3 regions of the Shewanella sp. Iso12 genome follow, and region 3 is predicted to be linked to each of the others. Evidence: predicted binding sites of a transcription regulator. Region 3 holds the regulator's gene; each other region holds the start of a gene.
What was found. Region 3 encodes sigma-54, which starts transcription at its own class of promoters, with help from an activator protein. Its sites were predicted from a motif close to GTTGGCACGNNNNTNGNNT; they were not measured.
Positions count from the first base shown of each region.

Region 1: the regulator sigma-54 is predicted to act here: its motif matches at 1,635-1,653, upstream of HCX89_RS00995 (FimV/HubP family polar landmark protein).
Region 2: the regulator sigma-54 is predicted to act here: its motif matches at 1,613-1,631, upstream of flgF (flagellar basal-body rod protein FlgF).

Region 1 covers NZ_JAAUHW010000001.1:211,594-214,854, reverse strand. The annotation lists gene HCX89_RS01005 (4-phosphoerythronate dehydrogenase) at 1-485, shown strand, start outside; gene HCX89_RS01000 (aspartate-semialdehyde dehydrogenase) at 486-1,502, shown strand; gene HCX89_RS00995 (FimV/HubP family polar landmark protein) at 1,669-3,261, shown strand, end outside.
Region 2 covers NZ_JAAUHW010000001.1:589,702-592,962, reverse strand. The annotation lists gene flgD (flagellar hook assembly protein FlgD) at 1-85, shown strand, start outside; gene flgE (flagellar hook protein FlgE) at 140-1,501, shown strand; gene flgF (flagellar basal-body rod protein FlgF) at 1,668-2,411, shown strand; gene flgG (flagellar basal-body rod protein FlgG) at 2,423-3,211, shown strand; gene flgH (flagellar basal body L-ring protein FlgH) at 3,224-3,261, shown strand, end outside.
Region 3 covers NZ_JAAUHW010000012.1:8,619-11,879, forward strand. The annotation lists gene lptA (lipopolysaccharide transport periplasmic protein LptA) at 1-253, shown strand, start outside; gene lptB (LPS export ABC transporter ATP-binding protein) at 250-978, shown strand; gene HCX89_RS17530 (RNA polymerase factor sigma-54) at 1,074-2,537, shown strand; gene hpf (ribosome hibernation promoting factor) at 2,569-2,856, shown strand; gene ptsN (PTS IIA-like nitrogen regulatory protein PtsN) at 2,859-3,261, shown strand, end outside.

The DNA of each region.
Region 1 (3,261 bases), on a different contig from region 3:
GCGCGCTGATCCGGGTCAAGGGCAAACGGCCGGACCTCAAGTTGGTACTGGATGTTTGGCAAGGGGAGCCCAACCCCATGATGGAACTTGTGCCTTTGGTGGAGTTTGCTACCCCGCATATTGCCGGTTACAGCCTGGAAGGCAAGGCCAGGGGCACTTTCATGCTGTATCAGGCCTTGATGGCGATACTCAATCGCCCGGCGGACAAGTCACTTGCCACTCTATTGCCCGAGCGCTGGAATTCCCGGCTCGATATCAGCAGTATGCCCGATGAAAAGGCATTGTTGTCTCTATGCCGATTTATTTATGATCTACGTGATGACGATGAAAAATTCCGGAAAATGCTGAAAAACCCCGCAGGTTTTGATGACATGAGAAAAAATCACCGCCATAGGCGAGAATTCAGTGCTTTGACTCTTTCAAACGCCGGGGGTTCTGGGGTAGATTGGTTGTCTCATTTAGGTTTTTCAGGAGTCGGTCTGTAAATGTCGCAGGAATTTAACGTTGTCGTATTGGGTGCCTCAGGGGCTGTGGGTCAAACCATGATAGAAATCCTCGAGGAGCGTAACTTCCCGGTGGCGAATCTGTTTCCACTGGCCAGCAGTCGCAGCGCCGGTGAAACCGTGAGTTTTCACGGTAAACAGGTAGAGATCCTCGATGTGGAGAGCTTCGACTGGACTCAGGCGCAGATAGGCTTCTTCTCTGCCGGTGGTGATGTTTCGGCCAAGTGGGCGCCGATAGCGGCCGATGCCGGTTGTGTGGTGATAGATAACACCTCCCACTACCGTTACGACCTGGATATTCCATTGGTTATTCCAGAGGTCAATCCACAGGCGATTGCCGACTTCCGTAACCGTAATATTATCGCCAATCCCAACTGCTCAACCATTCAGATGTTGGTGGCGCTCAAGCCTATCTATGATGCCTTTGGGATCAGCCGTATCAATGTGGCCACGTATCAGTCGGTTTCCGGTACAGGCAAAAAGGCGATTGAAGAGCTGGCGGGTCAATCTGCCAAGCTGCTGCAGGGCTTGCCTTCCGACCCCAAGGTTTATGATAAGCAGATAGCTTTCAACGTGTTGCCGCATATAGATAAGTTTATGGAAAATGGCTACACCAAAGAAGAGATGAAGATGGTTTGGGAAACCCAGAAGATCCTCGGCGACAGCGAGGTCTTGGTGAACCCTACCGCGGTACGGGTACCTGTGTTCTATGGCCATTCGGAAGCGATTCATATCGAGACGCTGCAGCCGGTTGATGCCGCGGAAGTCAAGGCGGTATTGCGGGATGCCGAAGGTGTGGTGCTGTTTGAAGATGATGATGATTATCCAACAGCTGTCACCGAAGGTGCCGGTAGTGACCCTGTGTATGTCGGCCGGGTGCGCAAGGATATTTCCCACGATCTGGGCATAGATCTTTGGGTGGTCTCTGACAATATCCGCAAGGGCGCGGCGCTCAACAGTGTACAGATAGGCGAAATCCTAATCCGCGATTATCTGTAGAACTCTTTGTTTCTGTTGAAAAAGCCTGCAAGCAGCAGGCTTTTTTTGTTTTGCAAATGTGAACAGTAGCAGGGCGGACATTTCTGGTTTATAGTAATCTCAATAAATACAAATGCCTAAAGCCAGTCGTCAGTTGGCGAAACCAGCGCTTGAAAGGGAAGAATGGATGAACTTTCGCACTTCATATCTTGTTGGCCTGATGGCCGCTTTTTTTGCCCTGAACCAAGGTACTCTCATTGAACCCGCCCATGCAGAAGGCCTGAAAATTACCGGTCCTGATGGTCAGGTGCGCCAACAGGTACGCCAGTATGGTCCGACTACGCCATCAGACACCTTCTGGAGCATTGCCCAGAAAGTCAGACCGGATTCCAGTGTTAGCATCTATCAGGTCATGGCCGCTATATTTGAGGCCAACCCGCACGCCTTCACCTCCAATAATTACAACAGCCTGGAACGGGGCATGATACTGCTGATCCCTTCCAAAGAGGTGATGCAGGCTATTCCCCAGAGTATGGCCAGAGCCCGTGCCGAGCAGGACGACAAGAGCTGGTCTTCCGGTAAGCCGCTAAAAGCAGATGATGGCAAAATTGAAACTGCCAAAGCCCCCGAGCGTGAAAGCCAAGCCGCAAAAGAGCCAACGTCGGCCACCCAAACTCCAACGGCGGCGCAGCCATCCAAGGTAGCTACAAGTGCCAAGGAAAACAGCGCGCAGCCGAAAGTCAGTGAGCCATCGACTGAGCCAACTCAAGTGGCTGCAGACAAATCGCCAGCCACCACAACCGAAAAAGCAGCCACGGAAGCAACTCCGGAAACGGCCGACGACAACAGCATTGAAGCGCTGCAGAGCCGCAATCTGAGCCTGACCGATGAACTGGGACGCGCGCAGGACATGCTCACAGTGGCCAATACCGATAACCAAGGGCTGCAAGCGCAAATCGATGAACTGAATCAGCGTCTGTCTGTGTTGGAAGAATCGCTGCAGGCCAGCAAAAAGCAGGAGCAGCAACTCAAAGCCGAAAATGCTGAACTCAAGCAGCAACTTCAAGCTGCCAGCACTACGGCTAATGAGCCGGACGACCTCTGGCGCAGCCTGATGGACAACCCGTTGTTACTGGCCCTGGCCGCGGCCATACCCGCGGTACTGCTGTTGTTATTGCTATGGAGCATGCTGCGCCGCAGACGTAAACAGAGTGATGCCCAAGCACCACAGACCGAAGCGGCTCCAATGGCTGCCGCGGCTGTCGCCGGCGCGGCCACAGCCGAGATGGCCAATGCCGACGATGAATTGGCGGTGCATCTGGATGATGATCCGGACGATTCCATTGATTCACTGCTGGATGTCGACAGCTCAGCGCTGCAGCCTGAGCCGGAAGTTGAGAGTGACAACGAGCAGATGGACATGGCGCAGGAGATGTTCATCGACTCGGGAGAGGGGGATGACACCCAAGAGGCCGAAGATGAAGGCCAGTCCCTCGATGATCTCTGGGCCGAAGCCATGGGCGAGCAGGAGTCGGGTGAGCAGGAAGAACCCGCAGAGGAAGACTTGGACTCACTGCTGGCCGGATTGGACGATACCGATAAACAGGAAACCATTCCTGAAGAGTTGCAGGCCGAAAGTGTTCCAGCATCAGAGCCTGAGCTCAGTGAAACCTTACCCGAAGATGTGACGGCCGCTTTCGACCAGAGCTTTGAAGCCGAGCTTGAACAGAATCTCAATCTCGAACCCAAAGAGCAGAATTCCGAGCCTGAATTGGATACA
Region 2 (3,261 bases), on a different contig from region 3:
CAACTCGGCCAGTGGCGCCGTGTTGAACCTAAGAGGTATTGGCGGGATCAGACTGGCCGACGTGCTGGCTGTTTCCGAAGTTTAATTCTGTTTCTGCCCCGGCTGCGCCGGACAGTATCTGAAAATCATGAGGTGAATTATGTCTTTTAACATTGCTCTGAGTGGGATTGCTGCGGCGCAGAAAGATCTCAATACCACAGCCAACAATATTGCCAACGTCAATACCGTCGGCTTTAAAGAATCCCGGGCCGAGTTTGCCGATGTTTACGCCAGCTCGATTTTCTCCAACGGCAGAACTACAGTGGGCGGCGGTGTGACCACCACTCAGGTGGCGCAGCAGTTCCACCAGGGTAACCTGAACTCCACCAACAATGCGTTGGATTTGGCGATCAACGGTGGCGGTTTCTTCGTGACCTCTCCCAATGTGGGCAGTCAGGATTACTCTTTCACCCGCGCCGGTGCCTTCAAGCGTGATGAAAACGGTTTCCTGGTCGATGCCGCAGGTAACTTCCTGCAGAGCTTCCCCGTCGATAAAGACGGCAACTCCACCTCTGTGAGTTTGACCACTACCAAGCCGGTGCAGATCCCGGATACTGCCGGTAGCCCGCAGAAGACCAATAATGTCGGCATCAGCATGAACCTGGATTCCACCCAGGCCACCAAAGATCCGGCGCTGTTTGACCCATCCAAGTCAGACACTTTCAACAACTCAACCGCAGTGACCATTTATGACTCCCTGGGTAACTCCCACACCTTGACCACCTATTTTGTGCGTCCGGACAATGGTGCCTACACGGGCGAGAGTAACTGGGTGGCTTATTATGCTATCGACGACAAGCCGGTCAATCTGGGCGGCGCCGCTGGCAGCTACCAGACAGATACTGATGGTGACGGTAACCCGGATGGTACAGGCACAGCGCAAACTGCTGGTGGCTGGACTGGCGCCGTGCTCAAGTTCAACGATGTCGGCGGTTATATAGGTTCAGATCCGGCGGTGATCACCACAGAGCAGTTGGGTGTTGGCGGTGCCAATGTTCTCGGCCCCGCGGCGGACGGAACCCAGACAATAACCATAGACTTCAACAACCCGACCCAGTTCTCGGAAAAGTTTAACGCCACTGAATTGACGCAGGATGGGGTGACTGTGGGTCGTCTGACCAATGTGGAAGTGGGTACAGACGGGTTGATCTCAGCCAAGTACAGCAATGGCTCGACCGTGCCCTTGGCGCGGGTGGCACTGGCGCGTTTCTCCAATGAACAGGGTCTGAGCCAGGTAGGTAACACCTCCTGGAAAGCGAGCCTGGATTCAGGTGCAGCGCTGGCCGGTGAGGCCAACAGTGGCGTGTTCGGCAGTATCCGTTCCTCAACGCTGGAACAGGCCAACGTCGACCTGACCACTGAACTGGTGGACCTGATTTCGGCTCAGCGTAACTTCCAGGCCAACTCCCGTACTCTGGAAGTAAACAACACACTGCAGCAGACAGTACTGCAGATCCGCTAATCCTTCCTGCGCAAGACATTGCCGCTACGGCAATGTCTTGCCGCTTCTCCCCGTACATACTCCCAAGTTACTGAAGTTCTTCTGTTGTCACTGCGCTCGATTGCTCATTTTATTGGCACGATGTTTGCTTTTACCTGGATAGGTAAAAAGATTGACGGAGCAGCAGGTGGACAAACTTCTCTATGTCGCCATGACTGGCGCCAAACAAAACATGAATGCGCTGGCGGTTCGGGGTAACAACCTGGCCAATGCCAACACAGATGGTTTCAAGTCAGACATGGCTCAGGCCCGTGCGATGCAAGCCTTCGGTGAAGGATTGCCGACCCGGGTGTTTGCCATGACAGAGTCGCCCTCGGCTAACTTTCAGTCCGGCCCTATCAAATCGACCGGGCGGGATCTGGACATAGCCATCAAAGATCAAGGCTGGATTGCGGTGCAGGCAGCCGATGGCAGCGAGGCCTACACCCGCTCCGGCAGTCTGAGTTTTGACACCACAGGTTTACTGCGTAACGACAGGGGCAACCCGGTAATGGGCGATAACGGCCCGATAGTGCTGCCGTTGCCGATAGACAAAATCCAGATTGCCACCGACGGCACCATCTCCATTCGTCCCCAGGGCGCAACCGCCGAGGTGATTGAAGAGGTGGGCCGCATCAAGCTGGTCAACCCGGGCAATCAGAACCTGATGCGCGGTGAAGATGGCTTGTTCCGCACTCTGGACGGCAATCCGGCCGCCGCCGATCCCTTTGTGAATGTGGAAAGCGGCGCTGTGGAAGGCAGCAATGTCAATGCCGTGGATGAAATGGTCAACCTGATTGAGCTGCAACGTCAGTTTGAGCTGCAGGTAAAAATGATGAAAACCGCAGAAGAGAACGACAAGTCGTCCGCTTCATTGATGCGCATTAGCTAGGAGTAATTGATATGCATCCCGCGTTATGGATAAGTAAGACTGGGCTAGATGCCCAGCAAACAGACATCTCGGTGATTTCAAATAACGTCGCTAATGCCAGCACCATAGGCTACAAAAAGGGCCGGGCGATATTTGAAGACTTACTGTACCAGACGGTCAATCAGGCCGGTGGTATCAGTGCTTCCAACACCAAGCTGCCCAATGGCCTTAACCTGGGCGCAGGTACCAAGGTAGTGGCCACCCAGAAGATTTTCTCCCAGGGGAATCTGCAAACCACAGATAACGCGCTGGACATGATGATTGAAGGCCCGGGATTCTTTGAAATCCAGCTGCCGGACGGCACCACTGCCTACACTCGCAACGGCCAGTTCACTCTGGATGATACCGGCCAGATAGTGACATCCGGCGCCGGCTATGTGCTGCAGCCTGCCATTACCATTCCGGACGATGCCACCAGTATTACCGTTTCCGCCGAAGGTGAAGTGTCGGTTAAAACCCCGGGTGCCGCCGAAAACCAGGTGGTGGGCCAGCTGACCATCTCTGATTTCATCAATCCGTCCGGCCTGGATCCCATAGGGCAAAACCTCTATCTGGAGACGGGCGCCAGCGGTACCCCAATTCAGGGCACGGCTTCGCTTGACGGTTTGGGCTCCATTCGTCAGGGCTCGCTGGAAACCTCCAACGTTAACGTGACCGAAGAGCTGGTTAACCTGATTGAGAGTCAGCGGATCTACGAAATGAACTCCAAAGTCATTTCGGCCGTAGACCAGATGCTGGCCTACGTGAACCAGAATCTGTGATGAGGTGATGTGATGAAACCCTTGTTCCTTATCATTCCGGCTTTGTTTCT
Region 3 (3,261 bases):
CGGCCGTCTGGCCAGTGCCAAGGCCAAAGAGATCCACTACAACATAGACAGCCGTATCATGACCCTGCTGGGCCAGGCCAAAGTAGAACAGGACGGCAGTGAAGTGACCGCCGAGAAGATAGTCTACGACATCAACAAGCAGCAGTTGGAAGCGGAAAGCAGCGGCAAAGGCCAAGACAGGGTAACCACTGTTATCCAGCCAGAAAACTATCAGGATCTCAACAAGAAAGAACAGCAGCAGGAGCCGCAATGACCAGCACCCTGACGGCACAGAATCTGGCAAAGAGTTACAAAAAGCGCAACGTCGTCAAAGACGTCAGCCTGTCGGTCAATACCGGCCAAATCGTGGGGCTGCTGGGCCCCAACGGGGCTGGCAAGACCACCACCTTCTATATGGTGGTTGGGCTGGTACAGAGTGACAAGGGCCGTATCTTCATTGACGACGACGAGCTGACCCTGGATCCCATGCACCTGCGAGCCCGTAAAGGCATAGGCTACCTGCCACAGGAAGCCAGTATTTTCCGCAAGCTGTCGGTGCATGACAACATCATGGCCGTGCTGCAAACCCGCAAAGAACTCAACAGCGACAAGCGCGAGGAACAGCTCGAACAGTTGCTGGAAGAATTCCATATTACCCACATACGTGACAGCCTGGGGATGTCCCTCTCCGGCGGTGAACGCCGCCGGGTGGAAATCGCCCGGGCATTGGCCGCCAATCCACAGTTCATTCTGCTGGATGAGCCATTCGCCGGTGTGGATCCCATCTCAGTTATCGATATCAAGAAAATCATCGAACAGCTTAAGTCCCGCGGTTTGGGAGTGCTGATCACAGACCACAATGTTCGCGAAACACTCGACGTTTGTGAGCGAGCCTACATAGTCAGCCATGGGCAGTTGATCGCCGAGGGCACACCCGCTGAAATCTTGGACAACCAGCAAGTGCGTGCTGTGTACTTAGGCGAACAATTCAGGCTATAGTTAGGATCATGTCATCCGGTGGCAATTCCGGGTATTATAGTTTGTTATTATTGAATTTTTTCCTTGAAAAATAACGAGTAGGGATTAGCGGTATAATGAAAGCGTCACTCCAGCTCAAACTGGGTCAACAGTTGACCATGACACCTCAGTTGCAACAGGCTATTCGCCTGCTGCAACTGTCGTCCCTTGAGCTGCAGCAGGAAATCCAGGAAGCCTTGGAAGCCAACCCTCTGTTGGAAATGGCCGAGGACAACCAGGATGACGCTATCGACGACAACCACAAGGAAAACGACGCCGGCGAGTTGAGCGCCAAGCAGGAAGATGGTTCCACGGTAGAAACCTCAGAGGCATTGAACAATGAGTCTATGCCGGATGAATTACCTATGGATACCACCTGGGACGAAGTCTTTACCGCCGCCAGCGCCTCCGGGCCGGCCATGGGCCGTGAAGATGATATGCCCTTCCAGGGGGAAACCAGCGAAGGGCTCTATGAACATCTGGAATGGCAGAAGAACCTGACCCCGTTTTCCGATACCGACGACGCCATTGCCACCGCCATTATTGATGCCATCGACGAGCAGGGTTATCTGACCCAGAGCACAGAGGAGATCCTCGAAGCCATGGGCAACCCTGAGATTGAGCTCGATGAAGTCGAGGCAGTACTCAAGCGGATCCAGCACTTCGATCCTGTCGGCATCGCCTCCAGAGATCTGCGCGAATGCCTGCTGATCCAGTTGCAACAGTTCAACGCAGACACCCCGCATCTGGCCGACGCCCGCTTGTTGATTGACGAACATCTGGATCTCATTGCCGCCCGTGATTTCCGCACCCTGATGCGCAAGACCAGGCTCAAGGAAGATCAGCTGCGTGACGCCATCAACCTTATCCAGAGTCTCAATCCCCGCCCCGGCTTGCTGGTGCAGCCGATGGACGAGGAATATGTGATCCCTGATGTCAGCGTCTGGAAGAAAAACGGCCGCTGGGTAGTAGAACTCAACCCGGACTGTATGCCCAAACTCGGGATCAATCAGCAGTATGCTGCCATGGCTCGTAGCGCCCGCAGTCAATCAGACAGCCAGTTTATTCGTGGTCATCTTCAGGAAGCCAAATGGTTTATCAAGAGCCTGGAGAGCCGCAACGACACCCTGCTCAAGGTGGCCAACTGTATAGTGCAGTTCCAGCAGGGATTTTTTGAATATGGTGAAGAAGCCATGAAACCCATGGTGCTCAACGATATTGCCGAGGCGGTCGAGATGCATGAATCGACCATCTCCAGGGTCACCACTCAAAAGTATATGCATACCCCCAGGGGAATATTTGAATTGAAGTACTTCTTCTCCAGCCATGTCGGCACCGAAGATGGCGGAGAATGCTCTTCCACGGCGATCAGGGCTTTTATCAAGAAGCTCGTGGCAGCGGAAAACCAGAAGAAGCCTTTGAGCGACAGCAAGATGGCGCAACTTCTGGCAGAACAGGGAATCAACGTTGCAAGACGCACCATAGCCAAGTATCGCGAGGCTATGATGATACCACCGTCGAACCAGCGTAAGAGTTTATAAATCCACAGTTGGAAATTGGAGGAATCTTTCTATGCAAATCAACCTGACAGGACATCATATCGAGATCACCGACTCACTGCGTGACTACGTGGAAAGTAAGTTTTCTAAACTTGAACGCCATTTCGAACAGATCAATAATGTGCACGTTGTGCTCAATGTACAAAAACTGCAACAGATAGCCGAAGCCAAGATCCACCTCACAGGCGGCGAAGTCTATGCAACTTCTGAACATGCCGACATGTATGCCGCCATCGACGTTCTGATTGATAAATTGGATCGTCAGGTCATTAAACACAAAGAAAAGCTGACAAAACACTAACGATGGAACTGAGTACCATCCTGCGGCCGGAGTGCACTACCTGTGCCACTCCGGGCAGTAAGAAAAAGGTACTGGAGCTGATTAGCGATCTCGCTAGCGCCCAGTACCCCACCCTTTCCTCTCAAGCGATTTTTGAAAGCCTTTTGGCCCGCGAAAAGATGGGGAGCACAGGTATAGGTAATGGTATTGCGATTCCGCATGGCAGACTACCGGACATTACAGAGCCGATTGCCGTGCTGGTCAAATGCGAAGAGCCTATCGCCTTCGATGCCATAGACAACCAGCCGGTGGACATACTGTTCGCCCTCTTGGTGCCCGCAGATCAATGTCAGCAACACCTGAGTACCCTGTCCGCCATGGCTGAAAAGCTCAGCGATAAGGCGATACTCAAGCAGTTGCGAAAAT